One region of the Streptomyces sp. CA-251247 genome, then DNA from elsewhere that is predicted to be linked to it. Evidence: riboswitches for the same ligand, from Rfam matches in the RefSeq annotation. Region 1 holds a riboswitch; each other region holds the start of a gene.
The links. A riboswitch is a leader RNA that binds a small molecule or an ion and turns the genes downstream of it on or off. The one in region 1 is predicted to bind cyclic di-AMP.
Positions count from the first base shown of each region.

Region 2: another riboswitch for cyclic di-AMP. It lies ahead of ACQPWZ_RS14800 (transglycosylase family protein); the one in region 1 lies ahead of ACQPWZ_RS27295 (M23 family metallopeptidase).
Region 3: another riboswitch for cyclic di-AMP. It lies ahead of ACQPWZ_RS17095 (M23 family metallopeptidase); the one in region 1 lies ahead of ACQPWZ_RS27295 (M23 family metallopeptidase).
Region 4: another riboswitch for cyclic di-AMP. It lies ahead of ACQPWZ_RS22075 (NlpC/P60 family protein); the one in region 1 lies ahead of ACQPWZ_RS27295 (M23 family metallopeptidase).

Region 1 covers NZ_CP191861.1:6,145,575-6,153,257, forward strand. Annotated here, with positions in the region: gene ACQPWZ_RS27285 (M16 family metallopeptidase) at 1-379, shown strand, start outside; gene ACQPWZ_RS27290 (M16 family metallopeptidase) at 406-1,773, shown strand; cyclic di-AMP (ydaO/yuaA leader) riboswitch at 2,041-2,212, shown strand; gene ACQPWZ_RS27295 (M23 family metallopeptidase) at 2,226-3,017, shown strand; gene ACQPWZ_RS27300 (GntR family transcriptional regulator) at 3,342-4,019, shown strand; gene ACQPWZ_RS27305 (HPr family phosphocarrier protein) at 4,227-4,508, opposite strand; gene ACQPWZ_RS27310 (GNAT family N-acetyltransferase) at 4,672-7,542, shown strand; gene ACQPWZ_RS27315 (DUF5998 family protein) at 7,580-7,683, shown strand, end outside.
Region 2 covers NZ_CP191861.1:3,382,146-3,389,828, reverse strand. Annotated here, with positions in the region: gene ACQPWZ_RS14815 (nucleoside triphosphate pyrophosphohydrolase) at 1-743, shown strand, start outside; gene ACQPWZ_RS14810 (cytochrome P450 family protein) at 740-1,975, shown strand; gene ACQPWZ_RS14805 (transglycosylase family protein) at 2,108-3,037, shown strand; cyclic di-AMP (ydaO/yuaA leader) riboswitch at 3,300-3,474, shown strand; gene ACQPWZ_RS14800 (transglycosylase family protein) at 3,479-4,141, shown strand; gene eno (phosphopyruvate hydratase) at 4,408-5,694, shown strand; gene ACQPWZ_RS14790 (FtsB family cell division protein) at 5,855-6,325, shown strand; gene ACQPWZ_RS14785 (DUF501 domain-containing protein) at 6,375-6,971, shown strand; gene ACQPWZ_RS14780 (exopolyphosphatase) at 6,968-7,683, shown strand, end outside.
Region 3 covers NZ_CP191861.1:3,904,830-3,912,512, reverse strand. Annotated here, with positions in the region: gene ACQPWZ_RS17115 (MerR family transcriptional regulator) at 1-425, shown strand, start outside; gene ACQPWZ_RS17110 (hypothetical protein) at 487-1,083, opposite strand; tRNA gene ACQPWZ_RS17105 (tRNA-Met) at 1,201-1,274, shown strand; gene ACQPWZ_RS17100 (PP2C family protein-serine/threonine phosphatase) at 1,451-2,590, shown strand; cyclic di-AMP (ydaO/yuaA leader) riboswitch at 3,041-3,197, shown strand; gene ACQPWZ_RS17095 (M23 family metallopeptidase) at 3,209-4,249, shown strand; gene ACQPWZ_RS17090 (PrsW family intramembrane metalloprotease) at 4,384-5,730, opposite strand; gene trmB (tRNA (guanosine(46)-N7)-methyltransferase TrmB) at 5,886-6,662, opposite strand; gene lhgO (L-2-hydroxyglutarate oxidase) at 7,158-7,683, opposite strand, start outside.
Region 4 covers NZ_CP191861.1:4,966,599-4,974,281, reverse strand. Annotated here, with positions in the region: gene ACQPWZ_RS22085 (M23 family metallopeptidase) at 1-617, shown strand, start outside; gene pcrA (DNA helicase PcrA) at 727-3,204, opposite strand; cyclic di-AMP (ydaO/yuaA leader) riboswitch at 3,556-3,719, shown strand; gene ACQPWZ_RS22075 (NlpC/P60 family protein) at 3,722-4,891, shown strand; gene ACQPWZ_RS22070 (hypothetical protein) at 4,991-5,344, opposite strand; gene ACQPWZ_RS22065 (NlpC/P60 family protein) at 5,684-6,742, shown strand; gene ACQPWZ_RS22060 (alpha/beta hydrolase) at 6,827-7,683, opposite strand, start outside.

The DNA of each region.
Region 1 (7,683 bases):
GAAGACGTCCGCCGGCGTCGAGGTCCCGCAGATCGAGTCCGCCGTCGACGACGAGCTCGCGCGGTTCGCCGCCGAGGGTCCGACGCCTGAGGAGATGGAGCGCGCGCAGGCGCAGCTGGAGCGCGAATGGCTGGACCGGCTCAGCACCGTCGCCGGCCGCGCCGACGAACTGGCCCGTTACGCCGTGCTGTTCGGCGACCCGCAGCTCGCGCTGACGGCCGTCAACCGCGTGCTGGACATCACCGCCGAGGAGGTGCAGGCGGTCGCCCAGGCCCGGCTGCGCCCCGACAACAGGGCGGTGCTGGTGTACGAACCGGTCTCCGCCGACCAGGACGACCAGGACGACCAGAGCAACTCGGAAGAAGGGGCGGACCAGTGAGCGACGCCGCCGTGCCGTTGACCGCCATGACGTTCCACCCGCAGCCGCAGGCGGGTACCGCCAAGCCGTGGGCCTTCCCCGCGCCTGATCGCGGCACCCTGGACAACGGTCTGACCGTGCTGCGCTGCCACCGCCCCGGCCAGCAGGTCGTGGCCGTCGAGATCTCTCTCGACGCCCCGCTCGACGCCGAGCCGGAGGGCCTCGACGGCGTCGCCACGATCATGGCGCGCGCCCTGTCCGAGGGCACCGACAAACACTCCGCCGAGGAGTTCGCCGCCGAGCTGGAGCGCTGCGGGGCCACCCTCGACGCGCACGCCGACCACGCCGGAGTCCGGGTCTCGCTGGAGGTGCCGGTGTCCCGGCTGCTCAAGGCGCTCGGGCTGCTCGCCGAGGCGCTGCGCGCGCCCGCCTTCGACGACAGCGAGGTCGAGCGGCTGGTGCGCAACCGGCTGGACGAGATCCCGCACGAGATGGCCAACCCGGCCCGCCGCGCCGCCAAGGAGCTGTCCAAGCAGCTCTTCCCGGCCTCGCTGCGGATGTCGCGCCCGCGTCAGGGCTCCGAGGAGACGGTGGCCCGGATCGACGCCGCGGGCGTCCGGGCGTTCTACGACGCCCACGTCCGGCCCGCGACCGCGACCGCGGTGATCGTCGGCGATCTCACCGGGGTCGACCTCGACGCCGTGCTCGCCGAGACCCTCGGCGACTGGACGGGCGACACCGCGGAGTCCCGGCCCGTCCCGGCGATCACCGCCGACGACACGGGCCGCGTGATCATCGTGGACCGGCCCGGAGCCGTACAGACGCAGCTGCTCATCGGCCGCGTCGGCCCGGACCGCCACGACCGCGTCTGGCCCGCCCAGGTGCTCGGTGCGTACTGCCTCGGCGGCACGCTCACCTCGCGTCTCGACCGCGTGCTGCGCGAGGAGAAGGGCTACACCTACGGCGTACGGGCCTTCGGCCAGGTCCTGCGTTCGGCGCCCGACGGCACGGGTGCCTCGATGCTCGCCATCAGCGGGTCGGTGGACACGCCCAACACCGGCCCGGCGCTGGACGATCTGTGGAAGGTGCTGCGCACGCTGGCGGCCGAGGGCCTCACCGACGCCGAGCGCGATGTGGCCGTACAGAACCTGGTGGGTGTCGCCCCGCTGAAGTACGAGACGGCCGCGTCCGTCGCGAGCACGCTCGTCGACCAGGTGGAGCAGCATCTGCCCGACGACTACCAGGCGCAGCTGTATGTGCGGCTGGCCGAGACGGGCACGGTGGAGGCGACGGCCGCGGCCGTCAGCGCTTTCCCCCAGGACCGTCTCGTCACGGTGCTCGTGGGTGACGCGTCCGCGATCGAGGAGCCGGTCAAGGCGCTCGGTATCGGCGAAGTGACGGTTGTCACCGGCTGATTGAGGCCGTCGGCCCGCCCCTGCCTCTCGGCGGAGCTGCCTCTGCCTCCCGGTGGAGCAGTCTCCGCGGTCCGGTGGAGCGGTGGGCGCGGCCAGGGAACCCCGGCATCACCCGATGCCGGGGTTCCGCTGTTTGCCCGATTTGCTGCGGGGCTTCCCCTCTGCCCTGTGGCATGCGCTACAAACAGGGCTGTCTGTTTGGTGATTGAAAGTAGCCACGCTTAGCGTCGGTCCGGCTGTTCGCCAGTACCGCCGCATCCGCGGCACGGACAGCCATCGCCGAGTCCCCGTCAGGCGCGAGCCTGGGGAGCCGGGGACCCACACGAAGTCCCTGGGGTGAATCGGATGCCTTCGCGGCTGTGCTGCGGCGGAGGCGCCCGTAGGAGACCTTCCTGCTCCGAACCCGTCAGCTAACCCGGTAGGCGAGAAGGAAGGAAAGGACCAGCCACTTCATGGCGTTCGCCCGTCCCACCGGGAAGCACCGTGCCCCGAGCCGTATGGCGCGCAAAAGCGCGAGCATCGCCGGCGTCGCGGCCCTGGCCACCACCGGCGTCATCGGAACCCTCGCCTCTCCGTCGCTGGCCGCCGAGACCGGAGCCGCCGCTCCCGAGTCCGGCACCGTCACTCTCGAGAGCACCGGCCTGAGCACGGCCGTCGCCGCCGACTCGCTCGCCACCGAGATAGCCGACCAGGCCGCGGCCCAGGAGCAGGAGGCCGAAGAGGCCGTCGCCCGCGCCAAGGCCGCCGCCGAGGCCAAGCGCAAGGCCGAGGCCCGCGCCAAGGAGGCCCGCGAGGCCCGGGAGCGTGCCGCCCGCGAGGCCGAGCGCAAGCGCCTGAACGCCTTCGTGTCACCCGTCTCCGGCTCGTACGTCTCCACCGGCTACCAGGCCGGGGGAGCCGTCTGGTCCTCCGGCAGCCACACCGGCATCGACTTCCACGCCGCCACCGGCACCCCGGTGCACGCGGTCGGCGCGGGCACCGTCGTCGAGGCCGGCTGGGGCGGCGCCTACGGCAACAACGTGGTGATCAAGATGAAGGACGGCTCGTACACCCAGTACGGCCACCTCTCGTCGCTGAACGTGTCGGTCGGCGAGACCGTCACCCCGGGCCGGCAGATCGGCCTCGCCGGCTCGACCGGCAACACCACCGGACCGCACCTGCACTTCGAGGCCCGCAGCGGCGCCGAGTACGGATCGGACATCGACCCGGTCGCGTACCTGCGCTCGCACGGCGTCACCATCTGAGCCGCGTGACCGCCTGATCGCTCGACCGTCTGAACGGCTCGACCGTCTGAAAACGGCTTGGGCGGCCGAGAGGCGCCGCGCGCCCGACGTCCGCGTACCGCACCCAAGGCCCCGGCCCACCGCCGGGGCCTTCCGTGTGCGCCGATGTATGTGTGCCGGTGTGGGTATGCCGGTGTGGGTATGCCGCGCGGTGTACGCCGGTAACTGGCCAAAAGATATCCATGAATGCCCGCCGGGCATCGGAAAATGTGGACCGCTGCAATAGAGTCACCGAACGGTCGTCAATCGGCTGCGTTTCGCGCGGATTAAAGCGGAGGTTCGGTCATGCGCATTCCCGCGCACTCGGTATGCACGGCGATCCGCGACGACATCGTCTCCGGTGTGTTCCGGCGCGGCAGCAGACTCACCGAGGAGCAGCTGGCCCGCCGTTACGGTGTCTCCCGCGTCCCGGTGCGCGAGGCCCTGCGGACCCTGGAGTCGGAGGGCTTCGTCACCACCCGGCGTCACGCGGGCGCGTGTGTGGCGGAGCCGACCGAGCGGGAGGCGGCCGACCTGCTGGAGGTGCGGATGCTGCTGGAGCCGCTGGGCGCTGCCCGGGCGGCCCAGCGGCGCACCGAGGCCCATCTCAAGGTGCTGCGCGGCCTGGTGAGGCTGGGCCAGGAGCGCGCCCGCCGTGGTCAGGGTGAGGATCTGCGCTCGCTCGGCGGCTGGTTCCACGAGACGCTCGCCCAGGCTTCCGGCAGCCCGGGCCTGATCGCTCTGCTCACCCAGCTGCGGCACAAGATCGCCTGGATGTACGTCGTGGAGCAGCCGGCCGCGCCCGTCGAGTCGTGGGCCGAGCACGGCGCGATCGTGGATGCCGTCGCGCGGGGCGACGCCGAACGGGCCCGGGCGCTGACCGCCCTGCACACCGAGCGGGCGGCTGCCGCGCACCGGCTGCGGATCACGGAACACGTGAGGACTTCGCAACATCCCGTAAACACCGCGAGCGTCCGCAATTAACAGTCGCGCCGTATACAAAGAGGGAGTTGTTTGCAGGGCTTCTTTCCGGCTGCCCGAATTCCTTTCACAGGATCGGAATGGCAGGGCAATGTCGTCCATATGGCCAGGACGCCCGGGAAATCGCCGAGAGTCGGGCGGCGAAATGCAAGAGCCGCGGCCTCCCGTATTCGGGATGCCGCGGCTCCTTGCCGCAGGACCGTCGGGTGGTCAGACGGTCTCGGGAAGCTCGTCGAGGCCCTCGGCCACCAGCTTGGCGAGCCGGTCCAGGGCGGCGTCGGCGCCGTCCGCTTCGGAGGCCAGCACGATCTCCTCGCCACCCTGGGCGCCCAGGCCGAGCACGGCGAGCATCGACGCGGCGTTGACCGGGTTGCCGTCGGCCTTGGCGATCGTCACGGGGACGCCGGAAGCCGTGGCGGCACGGACGAAGATGGAAGCGGGGCGGGCGTGAAGGCCCTCGGCCCAGCCGACGTTGACGCGGCGCTCAGCCATGGTGTTGCCCTTCAAGTCTTAGCGGTTGTCTAGACCAGTCTCTCATGTGCGGTCGCGGGTCGGCACCGGCCCCGGGTCCGACCGCGGACGTCTGCGGGCCATCCTCAGACTGCCGCGCCCCAACACCCTCCGCGACCGGTGATCGCGCCGTACGCTTTCTGCCATGCAGACCCAGCCGGACCACGCCTACCCCGCTCACTGGGAAGCAGACGTGGTGCTGCGCGACGGAGGCACCGCGCGCATCAGGCCGATCACCGCCGAGGACGCGGATCGCCTGGTCAGCTTCTACGAACAGGTCTCGGACGAGTCGAAGTACTACCGCTTCTTCGCGCCCTACCCCCGGCTGTCCGCCAAGGACGTCCACCGGTTCACCCATCACGACTACGTGGACCGGGTGGGTCTCGCGGTCACGGTCGGCGGCGAGTTCATCGCGACCGTCCGCTTCGACCGGATCGATCCCACGGGACGCCCGGCGAGCGCGCCGGCGGACGAGGCCGAGGTCGCGTTCCTGGTCCAGGACGCGCACCAGGGACGGGGCGTGGCATCCGCCCTGCTCGAACACATCGCGGCGGTGGCCCGGGAGCGCGGCATCCGCCGCTTCGCGGCCGAGGTGCTGCCCGCGAACGGCAAGATGATCAAGGTGTTCCGGGACGCCGGCTACACCCAGAAGCGCAGCTTTGAGGAAGGCTCCGTCCATCTCACCCTCGACCTCGAACCGACGGCGGAGTCCCTCGCGGTGCAGCGCGGCCGCGAGCAGCGTGCGGAGGCGCGCTCGGTGCAGCGGCTGCTCGCGCCGCGCTCGGTCGCGGTCATCGGCACCGGCCGGGCGCCCGGCGGGGTGGGCCGTACGGTGCTGCGCAATCTGCTGGGGGCGGGCTACACCGGCCGTACGTATGCGGTGAACCGGGCCTTCGCCGAGTCGCAGACCGAGCTGGAGGGCGTGCCGGCGTTCCGCTCGGTCGGCGAGATCGTGGCCCGGACGGCGGAGCCGGTCGACCTGGCGATCGTCGCCGTGCCCGCCGAACGGGTGCCGGAGGCCGTCGCCGACTGCGGTGAGCACGGCGTACAGGGCCTGGTCGTGCTGTCCGCCGGATACGCGGAGTCGGGGGCGCAGGGCCGGCTGCTCCAGCGGGAACTGGTGCGCCAGGCACGGTCGTACGGCATGCGGATCATCGGCCCGAACGCCTTCGGCATCATCAACACCTCGCAGGCCGTCCGGCTGAACGCCTCGCTGGCGCCCGAGACCCCGGCCGCCGGACGCATCGGTCTGTTCACCCAGTCCGGGGCGATCGGCATCGCGCTCCTCGCGGGACTGCACCGCAGGGGCGCCGGACTCTCCTCCTTCATCTCGTCCGGCAACCGCGCGGACGTGTCCGGCAACGACTTCCTCCAGTACTGGTACGAGGACCAGGACACCGATGTCGTCCTGCTCTACCTGGAGACGATCGGCAATCCGCGCAAGTTCTCCCGCCTCGCCCGGCGCACGGCGGCGGTCAAGCCGGTCGTGGTCGTCAAGGGCGCCCGGCACAGCGGCAGCGAGCCGCCCGGTCATGCGGTGCCGGCGACCCGCGTCCCGGACGCGACGGTCGGGGCGCTGCTCCGCCAGGCGGGTGTGATCCGCGTCGACACCGTCACGGAACTCGTCGACGCCGGCATCCTCCTCGCCGACCAGCCCCTGCCCGCGGGCCCGCGGGTCGCCATCCTCGGCAATTCCGAGTCCCTCGGTCTGCTCACCTACGACGCCTGCCTCGCGGCCGGGCTGCGCCCGCTGCCCCCGCTGGACCTCACGACGGCGGCGACGCCGTCGGACTTCCGCTCGGCGCTGGCCCGGGCCCTGGCGGACGAGGGCTGCGACTCGGTGGTGGTGACGGCCATTCCGTGGGTGGGGGAGGACGGCGACCCGCAGGCGGGCGACGGTGAGGTCCTGGCGGCGGCGCTCCGCGACGCGGCCGCCACCGCCCCGGCGAAGCCGGTCATGGTGGTGCACGTCGAACTCGGCGGTCTCGCGGACGCCCTCTCGGCGGCGACCAGCACACGGACCGTCCCCGGACAGCCGCCTGCGGCCGCGCCGCCGGCCGAGGGCACCCCGGACACGCGCGGCCCCGCGGACGCGAGCGAGGCCGGCGGTGCCGCGCAGGACGCACCCGGTGCCCGGCCGACGGGCAGCCGCATCCCCGCCTATCCCGCGGCCGAGCGTGCCGTCCGCGCCCTGTCCGAGGCCGTCGGGTACGCCCAGTGGCGACGCCAGGCAGCCGAGCCCGGGCGCGTTCCCGAGTACGACGACATCGACGAGAGCGGTGCCGGTGCCCGGATCGAGGCGCTGCTCCAGGCCCCCGGGGACGCCCGGGGCATCACCCTCGCCCCGGCCGACGCCCACGATCTGCTCGCGCGGTACGGGATCCATGTGCGGCCGACCCTGCCCGCTCCCGGACCGGACGACGCCGTACGGGCCGCCGGCCGGCTCGGCTACCCCGTCGCGCTCAAGACCACCGCCCCCCATCTGCGGCACCGTGCCGACCTCGGCGGCGTGCGGCTGGACCTGGCCAACGAGGAGCAACTGCGGCAGGCGTACGCCGAGTTGACCGAGCTGCTCGGGAAGCCCGAGGAGCTCCAGCCGGTCGTGCAGGCGATGGCTCCGCGCGGCGTCGACACCGTGGTGCGTGCCGCCCTCGATCCCGCCGTGGGCGCGGTGCTCTCCTTCGGGCTCGCGGGCGCCCCCTCCGAGCTGCTCGGGGACACCTCGCACCGTCTCGTTCCGGCCACCGATCGTGACGCGGCCGAGCTGATCAGGTCGATCCGCAGCGCCCCGCTGCTGTTCGGCTGGCGGGGTTCGGCGCCCGTCGACACCCCTGCCCTGGAGGAACTGCTGCTCCGCGTGTCACGACTGGTCGACGACCATCCGGAAGTGATCGGGATCAGTCTTGAACCGGTCGTCGTCGCTCAACACGGGCTCACGGTCCTCGGCGCGTCCGTACGCCTCGCCCCACCCACCACCCAGAGCGACCTGGGACCCCGACGACTCCCCAGCTACTGAACGCTCACCGCTGTCGGGGCCCCGTAGGATGGGCCCCATGGCGAAGACCGGTACGACGACCCAGGGGCTGCGCGCGGCGATCGAGCGCAGCGGCTACTACCCGGCTCTCGTGGCCGAGGCGGTGGAGGCCGCCGTCGGAGG
Region 2 (7,683 bases), 2.8 Mb from region 1:
CCGTCGTGGTCGTGCCCGCCGGTGAGGGGGACCAGGCGCTGACCGACGGGCTCGCCCGGCTCGCCGGCTCGGGCCGGGTGCAGATGCCGGACCTGGAGCTGCTGCCCGGCTCGTACGACCTCCCGGGCGCGCGGCTGCTCGATCTGGTGCAGGTCATGGACCGCATCCGTATCGAGTGCCCGTGGTCGTCGCAGCAGACCCACCGCGGTCTCGCGAAGTACGGGATCGAGGAGGCGTACGAACTCGTCGAGGCGATCGAGGAGGGGGACCGGGACGAGCTGCGCGAGGAGCTCGGGGACGTCCTGCTCCAGGTGATCTTCCATGCGCGCATCGCGCAGGAGGGCAGCGAGGAGGACGGCGCCGAGCCGTTCTCGATCGACGACGTCGCCGGCACGATCGTCGAGAAGCTGATCCACCGGCATCCGCATGTCTTCGGCGACGAGAAGGCCGAGACCCCGGAGGACGTGAAGGAGCACTGGCTCCGCACGAAGGCGATCGAGAAGCAGCGCGACTCGGTGACCGACGGCGTACCGCTCGGCCAGCCGGGCCTGGCGCTCGCGGCCAAGCTGGCGTCCCGGGTGCGGACGGCGGGGCTCGACGTACCGCTCCCGTCCGGCGACGGAATCGGCTACGAGCTGCTGGCCGCGGCCGTCCGTGCCGAGGCGGCCGGGGTCGACCCGGAGGCCGCGCTGCGTGCCGCCGCCCGCGTCTACCGGGACGAGATCAAGGCCGTCGAGCGGTGACCGACCGGCCCGAGCTGTTCACCTGGGAGTTCGCCACCGACCCCTATCCCGCGTACGCCTGGCTGCGCGAGCACGCGCCCGTGCACCGCACCCGGCTGCCCAGCGGGGTGGAGGCGTGGCTCGTGACCCGGTACGCCGATGCCAAGCAGGCTCTCGCCGACCAGCGGCTGTCGAAGAATCCCGCGCACCACGACGAGCCCGCGCACGCGAAGGGGAAGACGGGGATTCCCGGCGAGCGCAAGGCCGAGCTGATGACGCATCTGCTCAATATCGACCCGCCCGACCACACCCGGCTGCGGCGGCTCGTCTCCAAGGCGTTCACCCCGCGGCGCGTCGCCGAATTCGCGCCGCGTGTTCAACAGTTGACCGATCAGCTCATCGACGGCTTCGTGGAAAAGGGGGAGGCGGACCTCATCCACGAGTTCGCCTTTCCGCTCCCCATCTACGCCATCTGCGATCTGCTCGGTGTCCCGCCGGAGGACCAGGACGACTTCCGGGACTGGGCGGGCATGATGATCCGTCACGGGGGCGGTCCGCGCGGAGGTGTCGCGCGGTCGGTGAAGAAGATGCGGGGGTATCTCGCCGAGCTGATCCACCGCAAGCGCGAGGATCCCGGCGACGATCTGATCTCCGGGCTGATCCGGGCGAGCGACCACGGCGAGCACCTCACCGAGAACGAGGCCGCCGCGATGGCCTTCATCCTGCTGTTCGCCGGTTTCGAGACAACGGTGAACCTCATCGGGAACGGTGTGTACGCGCTGCTGCGCCACCCGGAGCAGCGCGAGCGGCTGCAGGCCTCCCTCGCCGCCGGCGAGAGCGCGCTGCTGGAGACGGGCGTGGAGGAACTCCTGCGCTACGACGGCCCCGTGGAGCTCGCCACCTGGCGCTTCGCCACGGAGTCCCTCGTCATCGGCGGCCAGGAGATCGCGGCGGGCGACCCGGTGCTCGTGGTGCTCGCGGCCGCCGACCGGGACCCGGAGCGGTTCACGGACCCCGATGCGCTCGACCTCTCCCGGCGCGACAACCAGCACCTCGGTTACGGGCACGGCATCCACTACTGCCTCGGCGCACCGCTGGCCCGGTTGGAGGGCCAGACCGCGATCGCCACGCTGCTCCGGAGAATGCCGGACTTGCGGCTTGCGGGCGATCCGGCCGATTTGCGCTGGCGTGGGGGTCTCATTATGCGTGGATTGCGAAGTCTGCCCGTTGAGTTCACACCTGGGCACAGCTGACGATCCGTCAAGACTGTGACTTTCACGTGATCTCCGCTGCATCGACTTGTGACACACGATCGAATCCGGCTACTTTCACGGTCGTCTCAGAAGACATCAGTTGTTATCTGTAGTCACTCGAAGGGCACCCGCATGCTTTCCGGCCAAGGTCGTCACCGTCGTCCCCGTCAGGCTCCGGCCATCGTTGTCGCGGCAGGGGTGACGGGATCGGCCATCGCGATCCCCCTTCTCGGTGCGGGTTCGGCCTCCGCCGCCGACGCCGCCACCTGGGACCGCGTCGCGGCCTGCGAGAGCGGCGGCCAGTGGAGTGCCGACATGGACAACGGCTACTACGGCGGTCTGCAGTTCGCCCAGGAGACGTGGGAGGACTTCGGTGGCACGGACTACGCGGACCGGGCCGACCTCGCCAGCCGCTCCCAGCAGATAGCCGTCGCCGAGAAGGTCCTGGAGGCCCAGGGCCCCGAGGCGTGGGCGACCTGCGCGGGCATCGCCGGGCTGACGCAGGACGGCACCGGCACCGGTGTCGACCCGGGAGCCTCCCCCTCCGGGGAGCAGAGCGCGCCGGCGACGTCCGACAACCCCCTCGCCTCGCTGGCGCCCTCGAAGTCCGCCTCGCCCTCCGAGACGGCCGAGCCCGCGCCGGCCCCGACGCAGGGCATCGGCAACAGCGGGACCGGTGACAGCGGCAGCGCCACCGGCAAGCACCGCGGCGAACCCGCCGCCGAGCCGACGGAGCCGGAGTCGACCGGGGCGACCGGAACGACCGGGCCGGGCAATACGGACAATGAGCGCGAAGCGGGGCGCCATGCCTCGCGCGATGACGATGCGGCACGCGACGGCGAGGGTGCGGCCGATGAGGCCGGCAAGCCGGCCGAGACGAACGGCGCGGACGCCACGCCCGGTTCGTACACCGTCCGCCCGGGCGACTCCCTGTCGGCCATCGCGGCCGCGCAGAAGCTGCCGGGAGGCTGGAGTTCCCTCTACAAGGCGAACGCGGAGACCGTCGGTGACGACCCCGACCTGATCCTGCCTGGCCAGAGCCTGGAGCTCGACCCGAAGTAGGGGCAGTACAGGCGCCTTTGTCCAAATCGTGCAACTGAGACAAGGGTCTCTTTGCCGCAACTCGCCCATCTTGCCCGGCGGAACGGGGCATTCCGCCCTCGACCTGCAGAAACGCACGGTTCCGGAGGGGCGGGATGGGCGTTTTCTCCCCGATGTTCGTCTTTGAACATCGGGGAGCTCTGTGTTTACGGTCTGAACCGCTCGCCATCGCGGGCACCGCTGACCGTCACGCCGAATCCTGCCGTCGGTCGGGGGAGTAGTCGACGCGTATGCGCCGTAGGCAGGAGCGGGGGAACCAAGGTAAGCGCCGGCCCCGGCAGTTGAAGATGAACTGCGGGTACCGGCTTGGGGTGGAGCCGTGCGCACGACTGCGCGGCCGGGCAACTCACTTGGCCCGAACCCGACAGCTCACCTCGTAGGCGTCGGTGAGAGAGATGTTCCATGCTGTTTTCCGGCAAGGCCAAGCACCGTCGCCCGTCCAAGGCCACCCGTATCGCCACGCTCGCCGGCATCACCGGTGCGGCTGTCGCCGCCCCGCTGCTCGGCGCCACCACCGCCTCCGCCGCGACCACGTCCGAGTGGGACCAGGTCGCGCAGTGCGAGGCCGGCGGCAACTGGTCGATCAACACGGGTAACGGGTACTACGGCGGCCTGCAGTTCTCCGCCTCCACCTGGGCCGCCTACGGCGGTACCCAGTTCGCCTCGACCGCCGACCAGGCCTCGAAGGCGCAGCAGATCCAGATAGCCGAGAAGGTCCTCGCGGGCCAGGGCAAGGGTGCATGGCCGAACTGCGGCGTGAACCTGTCCAACGCCGCCAACGACGCCGGCTCCGCGCAGGAGGCCCAGCCGCAGCAGCGTGCCGAGGCCCCGACCACCCGCTCCGAGCGCGCCGAGGCCCCCGCCCCGGCGAAGTCCTCGAAGCCGGCCGCCAAGTCCTTCAAGAAGGGCGACGGCGAGTACAAGGTCAAGGCCGGTGACACGCTCAGCAAGATCGCCAAGGCCGAGAAGGTCAAGGGCGGCTGGGAGAAGCTGTTCGAGCTGAACAAGGGCGTCGTCACCGACGCCGACGTGATCCACCCGGGCCAGCAGCTCCACCTGAGCTGACCCACCCGGGCCGGCGCACCTGCGCCGGCCCGCACCCCCGGGACACAGACCACCCCGGTCCGGAGCGCATCCCCCGTACGCGCCGGGCCGGGGTTCTCTCTGTTACCCATGGGTAGATTGGGGGCGTTTTGTCCCCAGCACCCGCTGTTCATGCCCTTTTTCGTCCCAGGAGGCGGGCATCGGGCGGCTGATGCCCCGCCGCCGGTTAGGCTCGTGCCGCAAGGCCAATGAGACCCTGCACTCCAAGCGTCACATCCCAGAAGGAGATGCTCGTGCCGTCCATCGACGTCGTCGTAGCCCGGGAAATCCTGGACTCCCGAGGCAACCCCACGGTCGAGGTCGAGGTTGGCCTCGACGACGGCAGCACGGGTCGTGCTGCAGTTCCGTCCGGCGCATCCACCGGTGCGTTCGAGGCTCTCGAGCTCCGCGACGGTGACCAGAACCGCTACCAGGGCAAGGGTGTCGAGAAGGCCGTCCTCGCCGTCATCGAGCAGATCGGCCCCGAGCTCGTCGGCTATGACGCCACCGAGCAGCGCCTGATCGACCAGGCGATGTTCGACCTGGACGCCACCCCGGACAAGTCCTCGCTCGGCGCCAACGCCATCCTCGGCGTCTCCCTCGCCGTGGCCCACGCCGCCTCCGAGGCCTCCGACCTGCCGCTCTTCCGCTACCTGGGCGGCCCGAACGCGCACCTGCTGCCCGTTCCGATGATGAACATCCTGAACGGCGGCTCGCACGCCGACTCCAATGTGGACATCCAGGAGTTCATGATCGCCCCGATCGGCGCGGAGTCCTTCTCCGAGGCCCTGCGCTGGGGCGCCGAGGTCTACCACACCCTGAAGAAGGTGCTGAAGACCAAGGGCCTGTCCACCGGTCTCGGTGACGAGGGCGGCTTCGCGCCGAACCTCGACTCCAACCGCGCCGCCCTGGACCTGATCCTCGAGGCCATCAAGGAAGCCGGCTACGCCCCCGGCAAGGACATCGCGCTCGCGCTCGACGTCGCCGCGTCCGAGTTCTACAAGGACGGCGCGTACGAGTTCGAGGGCAAGTCCCGCTCGGCCGCCGAGATGACCGAGTACTACGAGGAGCTCGTCGCCTCCTACCCGCTGGTCTCCATCGAGGACCCGCTGTTCGAGGACGACTGGGCCGGCTGGAAGGTCCTGCACGACAAGCTGGGCAGCAAGGTCCAGATCGTCGGCGACGACCTGTTCGTCACCAACCCCGAGCGCCTCGCCCGCGGTATCGAGGAGGGCTCCGCCAACGCCCTGCTGGTCAAGGTCAACCAGATCGGTTCGCTGACCGAGACCCTGGACGCCGTCGAGCTGGCCCAGCGCAACGGTTTCAAGTGCATGATGTCCCACCGCTCCGGTGAGACCGAGGACGTCACCATCGCCGACCTCGCCGTCGCCACCAACTGCGGCCAGATCAAGACCGGCGCCCCGGCCCGCTCCGAGCGCGTCGCCAAGTACAACCAGCTGCTGCGCATCGAGGAGATCCTCGACGACGCCGCGGTGTACGCCGGCCGCAGCGCCTTCCCCCGCTTCAAGGGCTAGGTCGTGTCCAGGTCCTAGCGGCTAGCAAGTCGTCCACACGTCCCCGGCCGCGGTCCCGTACCGTGTCCGGGGACGTGCGCACGTAGGGTCTGTCGTTGTGGATCAGGCCGGGGCACACGAGCCCGGCACCAACGACAGGCCCTAGCAGGGGAGGCAGGACATGGCCGCGAAGGACCGCGATCGGTTCTCCACCGCGACCAGGCTGCGGCTGCTCGGTGAGCAGACCGCGGCTCGTGTCTACCGCTCCCAGACCCGGCGGCAGGCCCGTCGCTCCCGGCTCACCGGCCGTGCGGCGTTCCTCGCCCTGATCGTCTGTTCCCTCGTCGTCGCCCTCGCCTATCCGATGCGGCAGTACGTCTCCCAGCGTTCCGACATGGCCGAGCAGAGGCGTCGGATGGCCGAGGCGGAGCAGCAGGTCGAGGAGCTGCGCGACGAGAAGGCGCGCCTCCAGGACGACATGTACGTCAAGCGGCTGGCCCGCGAGCATCTGCACTACGTGATGCCGGGCGAGACCGGCTACACCATGATCGACCCCGAAGTCGCGGAGAAGCGCCGTACGGAGGAGGGGGCGGCCGACCGTCCCTGGTACTCCAACGTCTGGGACGGCGTCGACACCGCCGACCGCCGGTAGACGGCACCGCACGCCAGTAGAACCGTAGAACCGTAGAGCCAAGGCAGGCATGGAAACCCCTCCTCCCCACACCGATCCGACCGAGCCCACCGACGCGGACATCGCCGCGTTCAAGGAGCAGCTCGGGCGTCCGCCGCGCGGACTGCGCGCCATCGCGCACCGCTGTCCCTGCGGGCAGCCCGATGTCGTCGAGACGGCGCCCCGGCTTCCGGACGGCACCCCGTTCCCGACGCTGTACTACCTGACCTGCCCGCGGGCGGCGTCGGCGATCGGCACGCTGGAGGCGAACGGCGTGATGAAGGAGATGACCGAGCGCCTCGCCACGGATCCGGAGCTGGCGGCGGCCTACCGGGCGGCCCACGAGGACTACATCGCGCGCCGTGACGCCATCGAGGTCCTGGCGAACTTCCCGAGCGCGGGCGGTATGCCGGACCGGGTGAAGTGCCTGCACGTCCTGGTGGGCCACTCGCTGGCGGCGGGCCCGGGGGTCAACCCGCTGGGCGACGAGGCGATCGCGATGCTGCCGGAGTGGTGGCGCAAGGGCCCGTGCGTCTCCGCGGGGATCGTGGACGAGCCGGGCGCGGCGGCCGCGGGCACGGCGGCGGACACCGCAGCGGGCGCCGGCGACGACGGCGGCCCGGCATGACGAGGGTCGCCGCCGTCGACTGCGGCACGAACTCGATCCGGCTGCTCGTCGCCGACGCGGACCCCGCCACCGGCGAACTCGTCGACCTCGACCGCCGGATGACCATCGTCCGTCTCGGTCAGGGCGTCGACCGCACCGGCCGTCTTGCCCCCGAGGCGCTGGAGCGCACCTTCGCGGCCTGCCGCGAGTACGCGGACGTCATCAAGGAGCACGGTGCGCAGAAGGTGCGCTTCGTCGCCACCTCCGCCTCCCGGGACGCCGAGAACAGAGGGGACTTCGTCCGGGGCGTCCTCGACATCCTGGGCGTCGAGCCCGAGGTGATCACGGGTGACCAGGAGGCGGAGTTCTCCTTCACCGGCGCCACCAAGGAGCTCGCCGGTGACGAGGAGCGCCTGGTCGTCGACATCGGCGGCGGGTCCACCGAGTTCGTCATCGGCCGGCGCACCGTCGAGGCCGCCCGGTCCGTCGACATCGGCTGCGTACGGCTGACCGAACGCCATGTGCGCAGCGATCCGCCGGCCGCCGCCGAGGTCGCCGCCATACGGGCGGACATCGAGGCGGCGCTCGATCTCGCGGAGCTGACCGTCCCGCTGAGCGGCGCCGGCACCCTCGTCGGTCTCGCCGGTTCGGTGACCACCGTCGCGGGCATCGCGCTCGGCCTCGACGCGTACGACTCCACGGCGATCCACCACGCGCGGATCTCCTACGAGAA
Region 3 (7,683 bases), 2.2 Mb from region 1:
GAGGGGAAGAACTCATGGCCGAGGAAGTGTTCGACGGCTTCGACCACACGCAGTACGAGCAGGAGGTGACCGAGCGCTGGGGCCGGGACGCGTACGAGACGGGCGACCGCTGGTGGCGCTCGCTCAGCGACGAGGAGAAGCGCGCCTTCCAGGACGAGCAGGTCTCCATCGCCCAGGCCTTCGCCCAGGCGCTCCGGGACGGCCGGTCCGCCGAGAGTGACGAGGTGCAGGCGATCACCGCGCGGCAGTACGCCTGGCTGTCGACGACCGCGACGCCCTCGAAGTCGTACTTCATCGGTCTCGGCGAGATGTACGTGGCGGATCCGCGCTTCACCGCCGCGTACGACCGGCACGGCGAGGGGACCGCCGTCCTGGTCCGCGACGCGATGAAGGTGTACGGGGAGCGGCACCTCACCGACGAGTGATCAGTGTCGGCCCCGCCGGTCTCCGCTGCCGGCCCCCAGTTGCTGGGTCCTCAGCCGCTGGTCAGCGGCCGGGCAACGCTCTCACCAGTTCCTCGTCGGTCGCGGGGCGGGCGGCGGCGAGGGTGCTGCGCAGCCGTTCCACGTCCAGGCCGGGGGCGGTGCGCGCCCGCAGCAGCAGGGTGCCGCGGCGCTGGACGACGTAGTGGGACACCGTGCCGTCGACGTGACGCTGCTTGACGACGGTGAAACCGTCCCCGGCGTCCAGGCAGACGATCTGGCCGGGGAGTTCCTCGGGGCAGCCCGCGTCGGGCCGCACGGTGACCTCGTAGTCGAAGCCGGGGACGGAGCCGGGCCGCCCGCCCGCGCTGTAGTGGAGACGGAAGTCCGCGTCGAGACGGCCGCTGCCCGGTTCCGTCTCGAAGCCGCCGGGGGGATCGATGACCAGCAGCTGGGCGCGGGGGAGGGGGCTGTTCGCCAGTGCGCCCGCCAGCCTGTCGTCCGGCGCGCCGGGCTGGAGCATGTACGCGGCCAGGCCGATCGCGGGCGCCATCAGCGCGGCGGCGGCCCGGACGAGCGGGCCGCCCCTTCGACGCACGAGCGGGCGGACTCTTCGATGCACGAGCGGGCGGACGATCGGCGGACGTACGTTCGTCGGCACGGACTGTTTCCCCCTCATGCGCGAGATGGTGACCCACCGGAAACGTGAGCGACAGAGCGGGGGCGCCATCAATTGGAGTTGATCTTGCTCCGGATGGCGTAGAGTGGTGTTTACCGACGCGGGGTGGAGCAGCTCGGTAGCTCGCTGGGCTCATAACCCAGAGGTCGCAGGTTCAAATCCTGTCCCCGCTACTGAAACAGCGGCCCGGCACTCGTCTCGAGTGCCGGGCCGCTGTTGTTTCCCCGTCTGCGGGCCCGCGTTTCGCCCGGTTGGCCGACGGAGAGTCGCTCAGCGGCGCGGCTCCGGACAGCCTGGGTAGGGCGCGGTACCGTCCGCAGCCGTGGGCGGACCGGGGAGGAGAGCACCGTTGGCGCAGTTCCAGCAGAGTCGCGTGTACGGCGCCCGCCGCTTCCTCCGCGCCCTGCCCACGCTGATGATCATCGGTGGGCTGGTCTTCGACCTGGCGACTCCGGCGCAGTTCACGGCCGTGCCGCTGTTCGCCGCCGCCCCGCTGGTCGCCGCTCCGTTCTTCTCCTGGCTCACCACGCTGGTGACGGGTATCACGGCGACCCTCGCGGTACTGGGGCTGCACTTCTACAACCAGACCGCCGACGAGGTCACGGCGTACACCGAGGTCTTCACGCTCATCACCGTCTCCGGACTCGCGCTGCTCATCAACACCGTCGTCAGACGGAGCGGGGAGCGGCTCGCCTCCGCCCGGGTCATCGCCGAGACCGCGCAGCGTGCCGTGCTGCCCACGCCCGCCGACCGGATCGGCGGGCTGCACGTCGCGGCACGGTACGAGGCCGCGCTCGCCGACGCGTTCATCGGCGGCGACCTGTTCGCCGTGCAGGAGACGGCCTTCGGGGTGCGGCTGGTGGTCGGCGACGTACGCGGCAAGGGGCTGGAGGCCGTCGAGACGGTGGCCGTCGTCATCGGCGCGTTCCGGGAGGCGGCCGAACAGGAGAGCTCTCTGGAGGGCGTCGCCCAGCGCCTGGAGCGGGCGCTGGCGCGCGAGGGCACGCGCCGGGACAGCCTGGACGCGGTCGAGGGCTTTACCACCGCCGTACTGGGGGAGATCCCGCGCGGCGCCGGAATCGTCCGGCTGGTGAACCGTGGCCACCCGGAACCCATCATCCTGTACGCCAACGGCGACCTGGAATTCCTGGAGCCGTCGAGGGCCGCGCTGCCGCTGGGCATGGGCGACCTGGAGGCCTGGCCGGACCAGGCGGTGGAGTATCCGCTGCCGACGGGGGCGACGTTGCTGCTCTACACGGACGGTGTCAGCGAGGCGCGCAACGCGGCCGGTGAGTTCTACGATCCCGGCGCGCGGCTCTCCGGACGGCTTTTTCCCGGGCCCGACGAACTGCTCGACGCGCTCGTCGACGACGTGCGCCGGTACACCGGCGGCGGCTCGAAGGACGACATGGCGCTGCTGGCAGTCGCCCGGCCGGCGGAGGGGCAGCCGGAGCGCCGTAGGACGGTGCCGGTCGTGCCGCCCGCGTGAGGGGCGCCCGGGCTCCGCGTCACCGTCTCGGGTGTCTCGCCGCATGAGGCTGTGCGAGTCGGGCGGTGGACCGCGGAACTGTCGGTGGGCCTGCGCCGGATGAGCCGTGTGCGTGGGCCGCGGAACGGCTCGGTGGGCTCGCCCGGATGAGCCGTGTGGGCGGTCTCGGGCACTCGCGGACCCTCCCGGGTGTCTCGTCTGCTCGGCCCGCTCGGGCACCCGTGCACGCTGCGTAGTGGGAAGATCCCCCTCCGCATACCATTTGACGACCCGTCAGTAATGTGACGACACCCGAAGGGCGATCAAGTCGCCCGAATCCGGCCGCTTGTGTCCCGATTGGTCCCGTGGGAAGTCGTTAACGATCACCCGGAACAGCTTGGAATACGGTCCTCGCGTCTATTAACGTTCGATAACGCAGCGCGGTCGTCCCAGCCGTCGTCAGGACGGCGCCGTGCGCGTGCGCCGAATTCCGCAAGGGAACCGGGGAACCAATCCTTGGGGTGAATCGGGCACCTTCCACCGCGACTTCCGCGGCGGGTGGCGCTCGTAGGAGACCTTCCTGCTCCGAACCCGTCAGCTAACCCGGTAGGCGAGAAGGAAGGAAAGGAGCACGCCTCAGTGGCGTCCAACAGGCCTGCCCCAGAAGCACCCTTCGCCAATGACTTCTTCGGTGCGGAGGGCGCGGAGCGGTCCCTCGAAGAGTGGAACCCCACCGAGGACTCCGTCCGTCCGGTGCGCGGTCGGCACCGTGTCGCCAAGCAGCGCGGCGGACTTGCCCGAAGCTCCACCGTGCTCGGCGTCGGCGTGATCGCCGCGGTCGGCGCGGGCGGCATCGCGACCGCGCAGGACAAACCCGCGGTCTCCATATCCCTTCCCGACGCGCTCTCGGACAATCTGCCCGACGCCAAGTCTCTTCCCGGCGTCGGTTCTTTCATGTCCGACGACTCCTCGGAGGTCGTGGACGAGGCGGCCACGTACTCGGCGATGGGCATCGCCTACGCCGACACCGCCTCCGACAGCGACCAGGGCGGCGCCGGCGAGGCGCTGCGCTCCCGCATCCTCCAGCAGGCCGAGCAGCAGGAGGCCAAGGCGGTCGCCTCGGCCAAGGCGGCAGCCGCGAAGGCCGCGGCGGACAAGGCCGAGGCCGCGGCGAAGAAGAAGGCGGAAGAGGCGGCAGCGAAGGTCGCCGCCGCGAAGAAGAAGGCCGAGGAGGAGGCGAAGGCCAAGGCGGAGGCCGCGCGTCTCGCGCAGCTGGCCAAGAGCTACTCGCTCCCCACCTCCTCGTACACGATCACTTCCACGTACGGCGAGTCCGGCTCCCTGTGGTCCTCGGGCCAGCACACCGGCCTGGACTTCGCCGCCCCGACGGGTACGCCCGCCAAGGCCGTTCACAACGGCACCGTGAAGTCGGCGGGCTGGTCCGGCTCGTACGGCTACCGCATCGTTCTCGAACTCGAGGACGGCACCGAGGTCTGGTACGCGCACCTGTCGTCGATGACCGCGAGCGCCGGCCAGAAGGTGGCGACGGGCGAGACGATCGGCCGCGTCGGCGCCACGGGCAATGTGACGGGCGCGCACCTGCACCTCGAGGTCCACACCCCCGGCGGCTCGGGCTTGGACCCGATGGCCTGGCTGCGGGACAAGGGCCTGACTCCCTGATCCTGCGGGACCGTTCCCGCGAATCTCGGTCCCCGGCAGTCCTGGCGCTCACCCCCCGACGCCAGGACTGCCGGTTTTTGTTGCACTCGGTTCTCAGGGTTGCGGGCGGGATTCCGGCGCCTACCGGTGCGCGGTCAGGTCCGGTACGGGTTGTACGCGCCGTAGTCGCGGTGCGGAGGCGGCGCGTGCACCCGCCCGGTGGCCCGTGCCGCGTACGTCAGCGCCGGCGCCGCCACGTCCCTGCGCTGCCACAGGTGGTGCAGCAGCTCCTGCTCGCGCTCCACGAAGTCCGGGTCCGCCGCGCCCCGGTGGGCCCGGTGGCGCAGGAACGCCAGCGAGGTCGCGAAGTGCTGGTACTCCGACACCGCGTGCGCCGCGGTCGGCCCGTGCATGCGCCGGGCCACATCCCGGGCGAGGGTGCGCGCCCGCATCGACGACAGCGCGGGCGGCTGGTCCGCCGACAGCCAGCCGGCCGCGGCGTAGGCCGGCAACTCGGCGGCTATCGTCCGCAGTTCCCGTTGCCGGCTCCATATCGTGAGCCAGGTCAGCAGCCCGAAGACGGGCACCATGAACGCTCCGTACACGAGATAGAAGCCCCACGGGCCGAACAGGGACGTCGAGCCGTTCCACAGCGCGTGCATGCCCATCGCCAGCGCGAGTCCGAGCAGCGGCAGCACGATGCGCCGGACGCGCATGCGCCGTGAGGCCAGCGCGGCGACGCCGAAGCCGATACCGGTCAGCACCGTGAAGAGCGGGTGCGCGAACGGGGACATGACGATCCGTACGAAGAACGTCGCCGCGGTCACCGAGGCGATCCCGGAGAAGCCCATCTGCTGGTCCTCGCCGAAGGCGTTGCCCAGATAGAGGATGTTCTCGGTGAACGCGAAGCCCGTCGCGGTGAACCCGGCGGCCACGACGCCGTCGACGATGCCGCGGAAGTCCTGTCTGCGGAAGCGGAAGAGCAGCAGGATCGCCGCGGCCTTCGCGCTCTCCTCGACGACCGGCGCGATGACCGTCGCGCCCAGCGTGTCCGCGCCCGTGGGGTCCGCTGTGGCGGTGGCTATCCATTGCGTCGCGAAGGTGTTGGCGATGATCGCCACGAGGGCGGCGGCGAACGCGCCCCAGGCGAAGGCGAACAGGAGATTCCGCCAGGGGCCCGGCTCGACCCGGTCCAGCCAGCGGAACGCGGCGGTGAGCAGAGGCACCGGCAGGGTCGCCAGGCCGAGGCCGACCAGGAAGCCCTGGGTGCCGGTCTGCTCCCGTACGAGCGACAGGATGACGAGGCCCGAGAGGGCGAGGAGCGTGATCAGCACCCCTGCCCGGACGGCCTTGCTGTGCCAGAACCGGGAGACACGGCGGGGCTTGTAGCGCCACCGGGCACGCTCCGGTACAGCGGCGAGCAGCTCGTCGACACGCTGCTGCTCGAACGCCGGGACCGCGGGGTGCGGTGGATGGTGCTGCGGGGGCGACGACTCGGACACCCACTGACCCTAACGAGGGACACCGACAACGGGCGACGGCGCGTGGGGGTTGGCTGCCCTTGGCCGGGGCGGGTGGCTGCGCGCCGGGCGCGCGCCGCCGTTCTGTCGGCGTTTCGTCCGGCGTTTCGTCCGGCGCACGCCGCCGTTCGCCGGAGTCAGGCTCCTGCGGTGCGGCGGAACAGCAGGTCGTGCACCTTGTGGCCCTTGTCGATGCCCTGGCCCTCGAACCGCGTGAGCGGCCGGGAGTCGGGGCGTGGCGCGAAACCGCCGTGCTCCTGGGTGTTCTCGAAGTCCGGATGGGCCGAGAGCACCTCGAGCATCTGCTCCGCGTACGACTCCCAGTCCGTGGCGCAGTGCACGACAGCGCCGGGCTTCAGCGAGCCGGCGACGAGGCTGAGGAACTCGGGCTGGATCAGGCGGCGCTTGTGGTGCCGCTTCTTGGGCCAGGGGTCGGGGAAGTAGACGCGCAGACCGTCGAGCGAGCGGGGGGCGAGCATCTCGCGGAGGAGGATGATCGCGTCGCCGTTGGCGACCCGGATGTTGGAGAGGCCGTTGCGCTCGGCGAGGGCGAGGAGGTTGCCCTGGCCGGGGGTGTGGACGTCGACGGCGAGGATGCCGGTGGTGGGGTCGGCGGCTGCCATCTGGGCGGTGGCCTCGCCCATGCCGAAGCCGATCTCGAGGACGACGGGCAGCCCGTCGAACATGGCCTCCAGGTCGAGGACGCGGTGCCCGTCGATGTCGAAGCCCCAGATGGGCCAGAGCCGCTGGAGAGCATCGCCCTGCCCGGCGGTGACACGACTGCGCCGCGGCTGAAAACTGCGAATGCGCCGCTCGTGGTGCGACCCGGCGGGGTCGGGAGTGGGCCCATCGGGGAACCGGGGGGCGCGGCGGTCGCGGATGGGCTGGGGGGCGGGTTCTTGGGACTCAGACACAGTGAGGGTGATTTTACGCGGTGCGGGTTGTTGGGCGGTGCGGGTCCCTGGGGGCCTGGGCCTTGGGGCGGCGGGTTCGTGTGCGGCGTCGGGTTTCCTGGGGCGGGGCCTGCGTGCTTGAGCCTCGGGTTCTTGTGCGGCGGCGGGTCCGGGGGCCCTCCGGGCTCGACTCCTCGGGGTCGGCGGCGTACAGCTGCGATGCATCGAGTACCCGGGTCTTGCGCCGATCCCCTGCGGGGCCGACCCTGCACGCCCCCTCCCGGGCGGTCGAGGACGCGACCCGTTGATACGCACCCGGAAGCGAACCTGAGCCTGTTCGGATGCAGCGGATGAGATGCGGCGCGAAGCTGCCGTAGCCAAGGGGGCGTGGGGCGCCGGCCCCACATGAACCCTGCTCCCCCCGCGGACAGGTGGGGTCGCCCGGACCGGGCCCTGCAACCGGCAGGAACGGGCCCGGCGGCGCGACCCTGCCGTAGCCAGGGGCGTGGGGTGCGGCTACCCCGACAGTGCCCGCAGCGCCCTGCGGGCCACCTCGCGGCCGATCGGGAGCGAGGCCGTCGCCGCCGGGGACGGGGCGTTCAGGACGTGGACCGTGCGGGGGGACTCGCGGATCAGGAAGTCGTCCGCCAGCGTGCCGTCCCGCAGGACCGCCTGGGCGCGGACTCCCGCCGGGGCGCGGCGGAGGTCCGATTCCGTGACCGAGGGCAGCAGGCGGCGGACCGCCGTGGTGAAGGCGCGCTTCGAGAGCGAGCGGTGCAGTTCGCCCGCGCCGTACCGCCAGTGGCGTTGGGCGATCCGCCAGGAGCCCGGCCAGGTCAGGGTGGTCGCCAGGTCGCGAGGGCGCAGGGTGGACCAGTCGTAGCCCTCGCGGGCCAGCGCCGGCACCGCGTTCGGGCCGACGTGGACCCCGCCGTCGATCCCGCGTGTCAGATGCACCCCGAGGAACGGGAACGCCGGGTCCGGCACCGGATAGACCAGTCCCCGGACGAGCGAGGGGTCCGCCAGCTCGTAGTACTCGCCG
Region 4 (7,683 bases), 1.2 Mb from region 1:
AGGAGGGCGGCACCCAGAACCTGGCTGCTGCCGATCCGGCCTCGGTCAAGCCGGCCGCCGCGAACAACAAGATGGACACGCAGCTGGCCGCGCTCAGCGCCGATGCCCGCGACTTCGGCGACCGCGCCTCCCGCACCCAGGAACGCCTCGACCTCAAGGCGCGCCAGGAAGCGGATCGCAAGAAGCGGCTGGAGGAGGCCAAGCGTCTCGAGGCGCTGCGCCCCAAGTTCGTTCTTCCCGTGAAGCAGGGCGGCCTCAGCGCCTACTACGGCCAGGCGGGCGTCAACTGGATGTCCCTGCACTCGGGCATCGACTTCCCGGTGTCGTACGGCACCGAGGTGATGGCAGCGACCGACGGCACCGTCCGTACGCAGTACAACAGCGCCTACGGCAACATGGCCATCGTGACCGCGGCGGACGGCACCGAGACCTGGTACTGCCACTTGAGCACCACCAAGATCCGGTCCGGCTCGGTCAAGGCCGGTGACGTCATCGCGTACTCCGGCAATTCCGGCAACTCCACCGGCCCGCACCTCCACTTCGAGGTCCGGCCCGGCGGCGGCGCGGCGATCGACCCGCTGCCGTGGCTGCGCAGCCACGGCCTCGACCCCGCGTAGCCCGACCCCGCCGTAGCCCGTACATCAGCCGGACACGGTCACCCGCACGTCTCCACGCAGCCGTCTGCCGGCCGCGCTCGTCGCGGCCGGCCGGCACCCCTGCTTGCTGCTAGAGCTTCTGCACCGGTGCGTACCTCAGCAGCAGCCGCTTCGGCTTGGCGTCGCCGAAGTCGATCGTCGCCTGTGCGTCGGCGCCCGACCCCTTCACCTCGGTGACGGTCCCCAGGCCGAACTGGTCGTGGGTCACACGATCGCCGACCGCCAGCGAGATCACCGGCTTGTCGGTCGTCCGCCTGGTGGCGAACCCCGACGCCCCGCCGCCCGACCGTGAGCGCGACGACGACAGCGACGAGGCGATACCCGCGGTCGGTCCGGCGGGCGCTGCCATCGGGCCGGTGCGCTTCCAGTCCAGGTGCTGTCCCGGGATCTCCTCGAGGAACCGCGACGGCGGGTTGTACGAGGGCTGCCCCCAGGCGCTGCGCATGGAGGAGCGCGTCAGATAGAGGCGCTCGCGGGCCCGCGTGATGCCGACGTACGCCAGCCGGCGCTCCTCCTCCAGTTCCTTGGCCTGGCCGAGCGCGCGCATGTGCGGGAAGACGCCGTCCTCCATGCCGGTCAGGAACACCACCGGGAACTCGAGGCCCTTGGCGGTGTGCAGCGTCATCAGGGTGATGACTCCGGAGCCGTCCTCGTCCTCGTCGGGGATCTGGTCGGAGTCGGCGACGAGCGCGACCTTCTCCAGGAACTCGGCGAGGGTGCCCGCACCCTCCTCCTCGGCCCGCTCCTGCTCGAACTCCAGCGCCACCGCTGCCAGTTCCTGGAGGTTCTCGATCCGTGTCTCGTCCTGCGGGTCGGTCGAGGCCTGCAGTTCGGCGAGATAGCCGGTCCGCTCCAGGACGGCTTCGAGGACGGTGGCCGGTCCGGCGCCCGATTCGACGACCGTACGCAGCTCCTCCATCAGCACGTTGAACCGCTTGACGGCGTTGGCCGAGCGGGCCGCCATGCCGTACGCCTCGTCCACCCGTCGCAGCGCCTGCGGGAAGGTGATCTTCTCGCGCAGGGCGAGCGCGTCGATCATCGCCTCGGCACGGTCGCCGATGCCGCGCTTGGGGACGTTGAGGATGCGGCGCAGCGGGACGTTGTCCTCGGGGTTGGCGAGGACGCGCAGGTAGGCCAGGACGTCCCGGACCTCCTTGCGCTCGTAGAAGCGGACTCCGCCGACGACCTTGTAGGGCAGGCCGACCCGGATGAAGATCTCTTCGAAGACCCGGGACTGTGCGTTCGTCCGGTAGAAGACGGCGACGTCACCGGCTTTGGCGTCGCCCGCGTCCGTGAGCCGGTCGATCTCGTCGGCGACGAACTGGGCCTCGTCGTGCTCGGTGTCGGCCACATAGCCGGTGATCCGGGCTCCCGCGCCGGCGTTCGTCCACAGGTTCTTGGGACGGCGGCTCTCGTTGCGCTCGATGACGGCGTTGGCGGCGGAGAGGATCGTCTGGGTCGAGCGGTAGTTCTGCTCCAGCAGGATCGTCTTCGCGTCCGGGTAGTCCTCCTCGAACTGGAGGATGTTGCGGATGGTCGCGCCGCGGAAGGCGTAGATCGACTGGTCGGCGTCGCCGACGACGCACAGCTCGGCGGGGGGCAGGTCCTCCTGCCCGGTGCCCACCAGCTCGCGTACGAGCGTGTACTGAGCGTGGTTGGTGTCCTGGTACTCGTCCACCAGCACATGGCGGAAGCGCCGCTGGTAGTGCTCGGCGACGTCCGGGAACGCCTGGAGCAGATGGACGGTGGTCATGATGATGTCGTCGAAGTCCAGGGCGTTGGCCTCGCGCAGCCGCGCCTGGTACATCCGGTACGCCTCGGCCAGCGTCTTGTCGAAGCCTCCCCCGGAGCCCTCGGCCTCGCTGCCCCCGCCGACCTGGTCGGCGTAGCTCTCCTCGTCGATCAGCTCGTTCTTGAGGTTCGAGATCTTGGCGCTGAAGGCCTTCGGCGGGAACTTCTTGGGGTCGAGATCGAGATCACGGCAGACGAGCGCCATGAGCCGCTTGGAGTCGGCCGCGTCGTAGATCGAGAACGACGAGGTGAAGCCGAGCTTCTTGGACTCCCGGCGCAGGATGCGGACGCAGGCGCTGTGGAAGGTCATGACCCACATGGCGTTGGCGCGCGGGCCGACCAGCTGCTCGACGCGCTCCTTCATCTCGCCGGCGGCCTTGTTGGTGAAGGTGATCGCCAGTATCTGGCCGGGGTGGACGCTGCGCGTCCCCAGCAGATGGGCGATCCGGTGCGTGAGCACGCGGGTCTTGCCGGAACCGGCGCCGGCCACGATGAGCAGCGGCGATCCGGTGTGGACCACGGCGGCGCGCTGCTGTTCGTTCAGTCCGTCCAGCAGGGCGGCGGGGTCCACGATCGTGCGCGGGGCGCCGTTGCCGTGGTAGGCGTCCCGGGCCGGGGGCACGTCGAACGCGCCCTGGAAGAGATCGTCCGGGATCTCCTCTCCGGGCCCGTCTCCGGGCTCCTCGGGGTGCGGCGGGGGCTCCTCCGAGGTGTGCTGGAGGTTCGCCAGGAAGCTGTCGTCAAAGAGGCTGCTCATCGCTCTACGAGTCTAGGCCGCGGCACTGACAGCTCGCGGCCGCATTGCCATACGGCCCCCGCGGCACGGCCCGAGGGCCGCGGTGACCCGGCCGGAGCGCCGGGACAACGCGACGCGTTCGACGCCGTACGCCCGGTCCCGTAGCACCGATGCACCCAATCCCGCACGACTCCGGCAACACTCTGCACCTTTTCGAACGCATTGCGTCATCTCGCGAGCATGTCGACCGCCCGATCGATAAGGTCACGAAAATGTATCGGGCATATCGAACATCAACCTTCACAGGAGCCACACGAGTTGGCTAGCGTGCTCGATCAGGCAGCCCGTCCCCCGCGGCGATCCACGCCAAACGGGCAGTCAGCGCCGAATTCGGGCTTTTCCCAGAGAAGTTCGGAACCGGGGACCCACCATGCACAACCGGGGTGAATCGGACCCGCACCAGCACGGTCCGTAGGGCGATCTTCCGTTCCGCCCGAACCCGACAGCTAACCCGGTAGGCGGTCAACGGAAGAAGGAGATGTCGGCCTTGGCGTCGCATCGCAAAACGCGAAGTCGAACCGTGAAGACCTCCCCCGCCGTCGGTTTCACGACGGCAGCCCTCGCATCCGTCACGCTGCTGTCGACGCAGAGCGCCAACGCGGCGCCGAGCGACCCGAAGCCGTCGGTCGAAGAGGTGCAGAAGAAGGTCGATGACCTGTACCGGCAGGCCGGCACCGAGACGCAGAAGTACAACCAGGCGAAAGAGGCGACGGAGGAGAAGCGGCAGCAGGTCGGCAAGCTCCTCGACGAGAACGCGCAGCGCACGGAGAAGCTGAACGAGTCCCGCCAGGTGCTCGGCAACTACGCGGCCGCGCAGTACCGCACGGGCGCGGTCGCCCCGACCGCCGCGCTGCTGTTCGCGGACAGCCCCCAGCAGTACTTCGACCAGACCCAGCTGATGGACCGCATGACGGACCGTCAGCGGGATGTGATCGCCGACTACGAGACCCAGCGGGCAGCCGCCGCCAAGCAGCGGGCCGCGGCGACCGAGAGCCTGGAGTCCCTCACCCGGTCGCAGCGGGCGCTGCGCACCAGCAAGCAGGATGTGCAGGCGAAGCTCGCCGAGGCACGCGAGCTGCTGTCGAGGCTGACCGCCGAGGAGAAGGCGCGACTGGCCGCGATCGAGCGCAAGAAGGCGGACGAGGCCCGCCGCAAGGCCGAGCAGAAGGCCGAGCAGGAGGCGAAGGCCGAGGCCGAGCGGCAGCGCCGGGAGAAGGAGCGCGAACAGAACCAGGGCGGCGGCACGGGCACCGCGCCCGGGGCCGGCACGGGCTCCGGCTCGTCCGACGGCACCTCCACCGCCAAGGCCGCCAAGGTCCTGGACTTCGCGCGCGCCCAGATCGGCAAGCCGTACGTCTGGGGCGCGGCCGGACCCAGCTCGTACGACTGCTCGGGGCTGACGCAGGCCGCCTGGAAGACCGCGGGCGTGAGCCTGCCGCGCACCACCTGGGACCAGGTGAAGACCGGCAAGCGGGTCGAGACGAAGGACCTGCTCCCGGGGGACCTGGTCTTCTTCTACGACGACATCAGCCACGTGGGCATCTACATCGGTGACGGCAAGATGATCCACGCCCCGAAGCCGGGGGCGAACGTCCGCGAGGAGTCGATCTTCTACATGCCGATCCACGGCAGCGTTCGCCCGGCCTGAGCCGGCCGCACACCGGACGCCCGGGCCCGAGGGTGCCCGGGCGTTCTGCTGCCCGGAGTGCCCACGGCCCGGGGCGTTCTCAGGTCCGGTGCAGCGCGCTCACGTCCACAGCGTGGCGATGAAGATGTTCGCGACCGTCAGCCCGCCCACCGCGGCGAACAGCGGCTTCTCCACCGACTCCTCGTCCCGCTTGACGTAGACCAGCCCCAGGATCACCACCAGCACCGCCAGCTTGATGCCGATCTTGAGGTTGTTCACCGTCTGGTCGTCCGCCTGGTTGAGGCCCACCAGCGCCACACCCGTGACGAGCATCGTCAGCGCGCCGTGCAGCATCGCCGGGCTGAAGCGCGCCGTTCCCTCGGCCATCGCCTTCATCTGCGTGAGGAAGCCGCCCAGCAGGGACGCGATGCCGATGATGTGCAGGGCGACGAAGACATTGATGAGTACGTCCATGCGGCGGAGCCTAACTCCCGCCATATCACCCCCTTCAGGCCGGGTGAGCCTCATTCGGCACATCGGTCACACCGGCGTCGAGAAAGGTCGTGACCGGGCGGGACCGGCTTGCAGAAGGCGCAGCGGGATGTCCACCTTCGGGCACATTCGGTCCTTGCCTCTCCCTGCCGTGACCCCCAGGTTTAGCGTCCTGCCTCAGATGACCGACTCCCCACCGCCGCCGCAGCACCGGGCGGCAGTCGGCCGTCACGCCGAGAGATCCGGCGGCGGACCGCTCCCCTGTGCGGGCCGCCGCCGGACCCGGACCCGCAGGGATGACGGAAGGACGTACACGCACCCGTGGCCGCGCACCGGAAACCCAAGCAGCATCTCCTCTCCGGGCCCGCCGCCCGTACCGCCGCCACCCTCGCGCTCGCAGGAGCGGCGTCCGCGACCGCCTTCGACGGAGTCGGGCACGCGGAACCCGCTCTCACGCCGGCCCAGGTCAAGGACAAGGCGGACAAGCTGTACCAGGAGGCGGAGGTTGCCACGGAGGAGTACAACGGGGCCAAGGAGCGGACCGCGGCGGCGCGTGCATCGGTGGACCGGCTGCGCGACGAGGCCGCCCGCAGGACCGACCGCCTCAATTCCTCCCGCAACGCGCTCGGTTCGATCGCCACCGCCCAGTACCGCGCCGGAAGCATCGACCCGGCTCTTCAACTGGCGCTCACCTCCGACCCTGACGAGTACCTGGAGCGGGCCGCCCTCGCCGAACGCACGGGTGAGCGGCAGGCCGCCGCGATCGCCGGGGTGCACCAGCAGCTGGTGGAGATCGGCCGGCTGCGGGCGCAGGCGGGCGAGCGGATGGAGAGCCTGAAGGACCGGCAGGCGGAACTGGCCCGGCACAAGGCGACCGTGCGGAGCAAACTCTCGGCCGCCGAGCGGATGCTGGACCGGCTCACGGCCGAACAGCGCGCTTCGTACGAGGAAGGGTCCGGGCACGGGGACTCCGCGTCCACCGCGCGCGCCGACCGCTCCACGGCCCCCCGCGGCGCTCTGCGGGCCCCCGACGCCCGCGCCGCCCAGGCCGTCGCCTACGCCTACGGGGCGCTCGGCAAGCCGTACGTCTGGGGAGCGACCGGCCCGTCCTCCTTCGACTGCTCCGGCCTCACCCAGGCGGCCTGGCGCTCGGCCGGCGTCTCGCTCCCCCGGACCACCTACACCCAGATCAACGCGGGCCGACGGGTGTCACAGGCCGAACTGGCCCCGGGCGACCTGGTGTTCTTCTACTCGGGCATCAGCCATGTGGGCCTCTACATCGGCGGCGGCCAGATGATCCACGCGCCGCGCCCGGGCGCACCGGTCCGGGTCGCCTCGATCGACGACATGCCGTTCGCGGGGGCGACGCGCCCGTCGTAGGGGCCGGCCATCGACGAGCGCCCGTCGTCAGGGCCTCCCGCACGAGCGTGCGCCATGGGAGCCCTCACCCACCAGCGCCCGCTCTCACTCCAGTATCCCCCCGCCCGCCCCCGACGGTTCGTCCACCTCTGCCCCCTCCGGCTCCGGACGGTCCTGCCGCCCGGCGCCCCCGCCCGGGCCGCCCTCCCCCGGCGTCCCGTCCTCCAGATGCATCTCCCGCGTCAACCACCGGAAGGCGTACGGCAGTTCCGCACCCCACACCCGTGTGATGTGGCCGCCCACCGTCGGCCTGACCTCGACCGTCGTCGGGGGCTTCGCCGCGTCACGGAGCGCGAGGCCCGGAAGGTAGCCGTCCGCGCCCTCTCCCGTGGCCAGCAGGGAGACCCGGGGCGGTGTCTTCGCGGCCATGAGGATGTTCAGGACGTCGTTCTCGCGGCGCAGCTGCGGGTCCGCGCCGGTGATGGAGGTCTTCTCCGCCGCCGGGTCGCTGTAGCCGGACAGGCTCACCGCGGCGGAGTAGCGGTCCGGGTGGGCGAGGGCCAGCTTGGCCGCGCCGTGGCCACCGGCGGAGTAGCCGGCTATCGCCCAGCTCGTGGGGGCCAGGGAGGCCCGGAAGTTGTCGGCGACCATCTTGCGCACGTCCACGGTCAGCCAGCTGTCCGCGTTGACCGTGCCTGGGACGTTCGCGTACCCGGTGTCCTTGTCGCCGAGCAGCATCGTGCGCGGCGAGACGAGGATGAAGGGTGCCACGACGCCCGACTCGATCAGCGGCTGGATCCGGGACTGCACCTTCATGGCGCGGAACCAGCTCTTCGAGGAACCGGGGAAGCCGGCGAGCAGCTCGACGACGGGGAACTGCTTGTCGCGGTACGCGGGGTCGTCGTACTGCGGCGGCAGCCAGACGTACACCTCGCCTTCCACGCCGGAGACCGCGCCCTTGA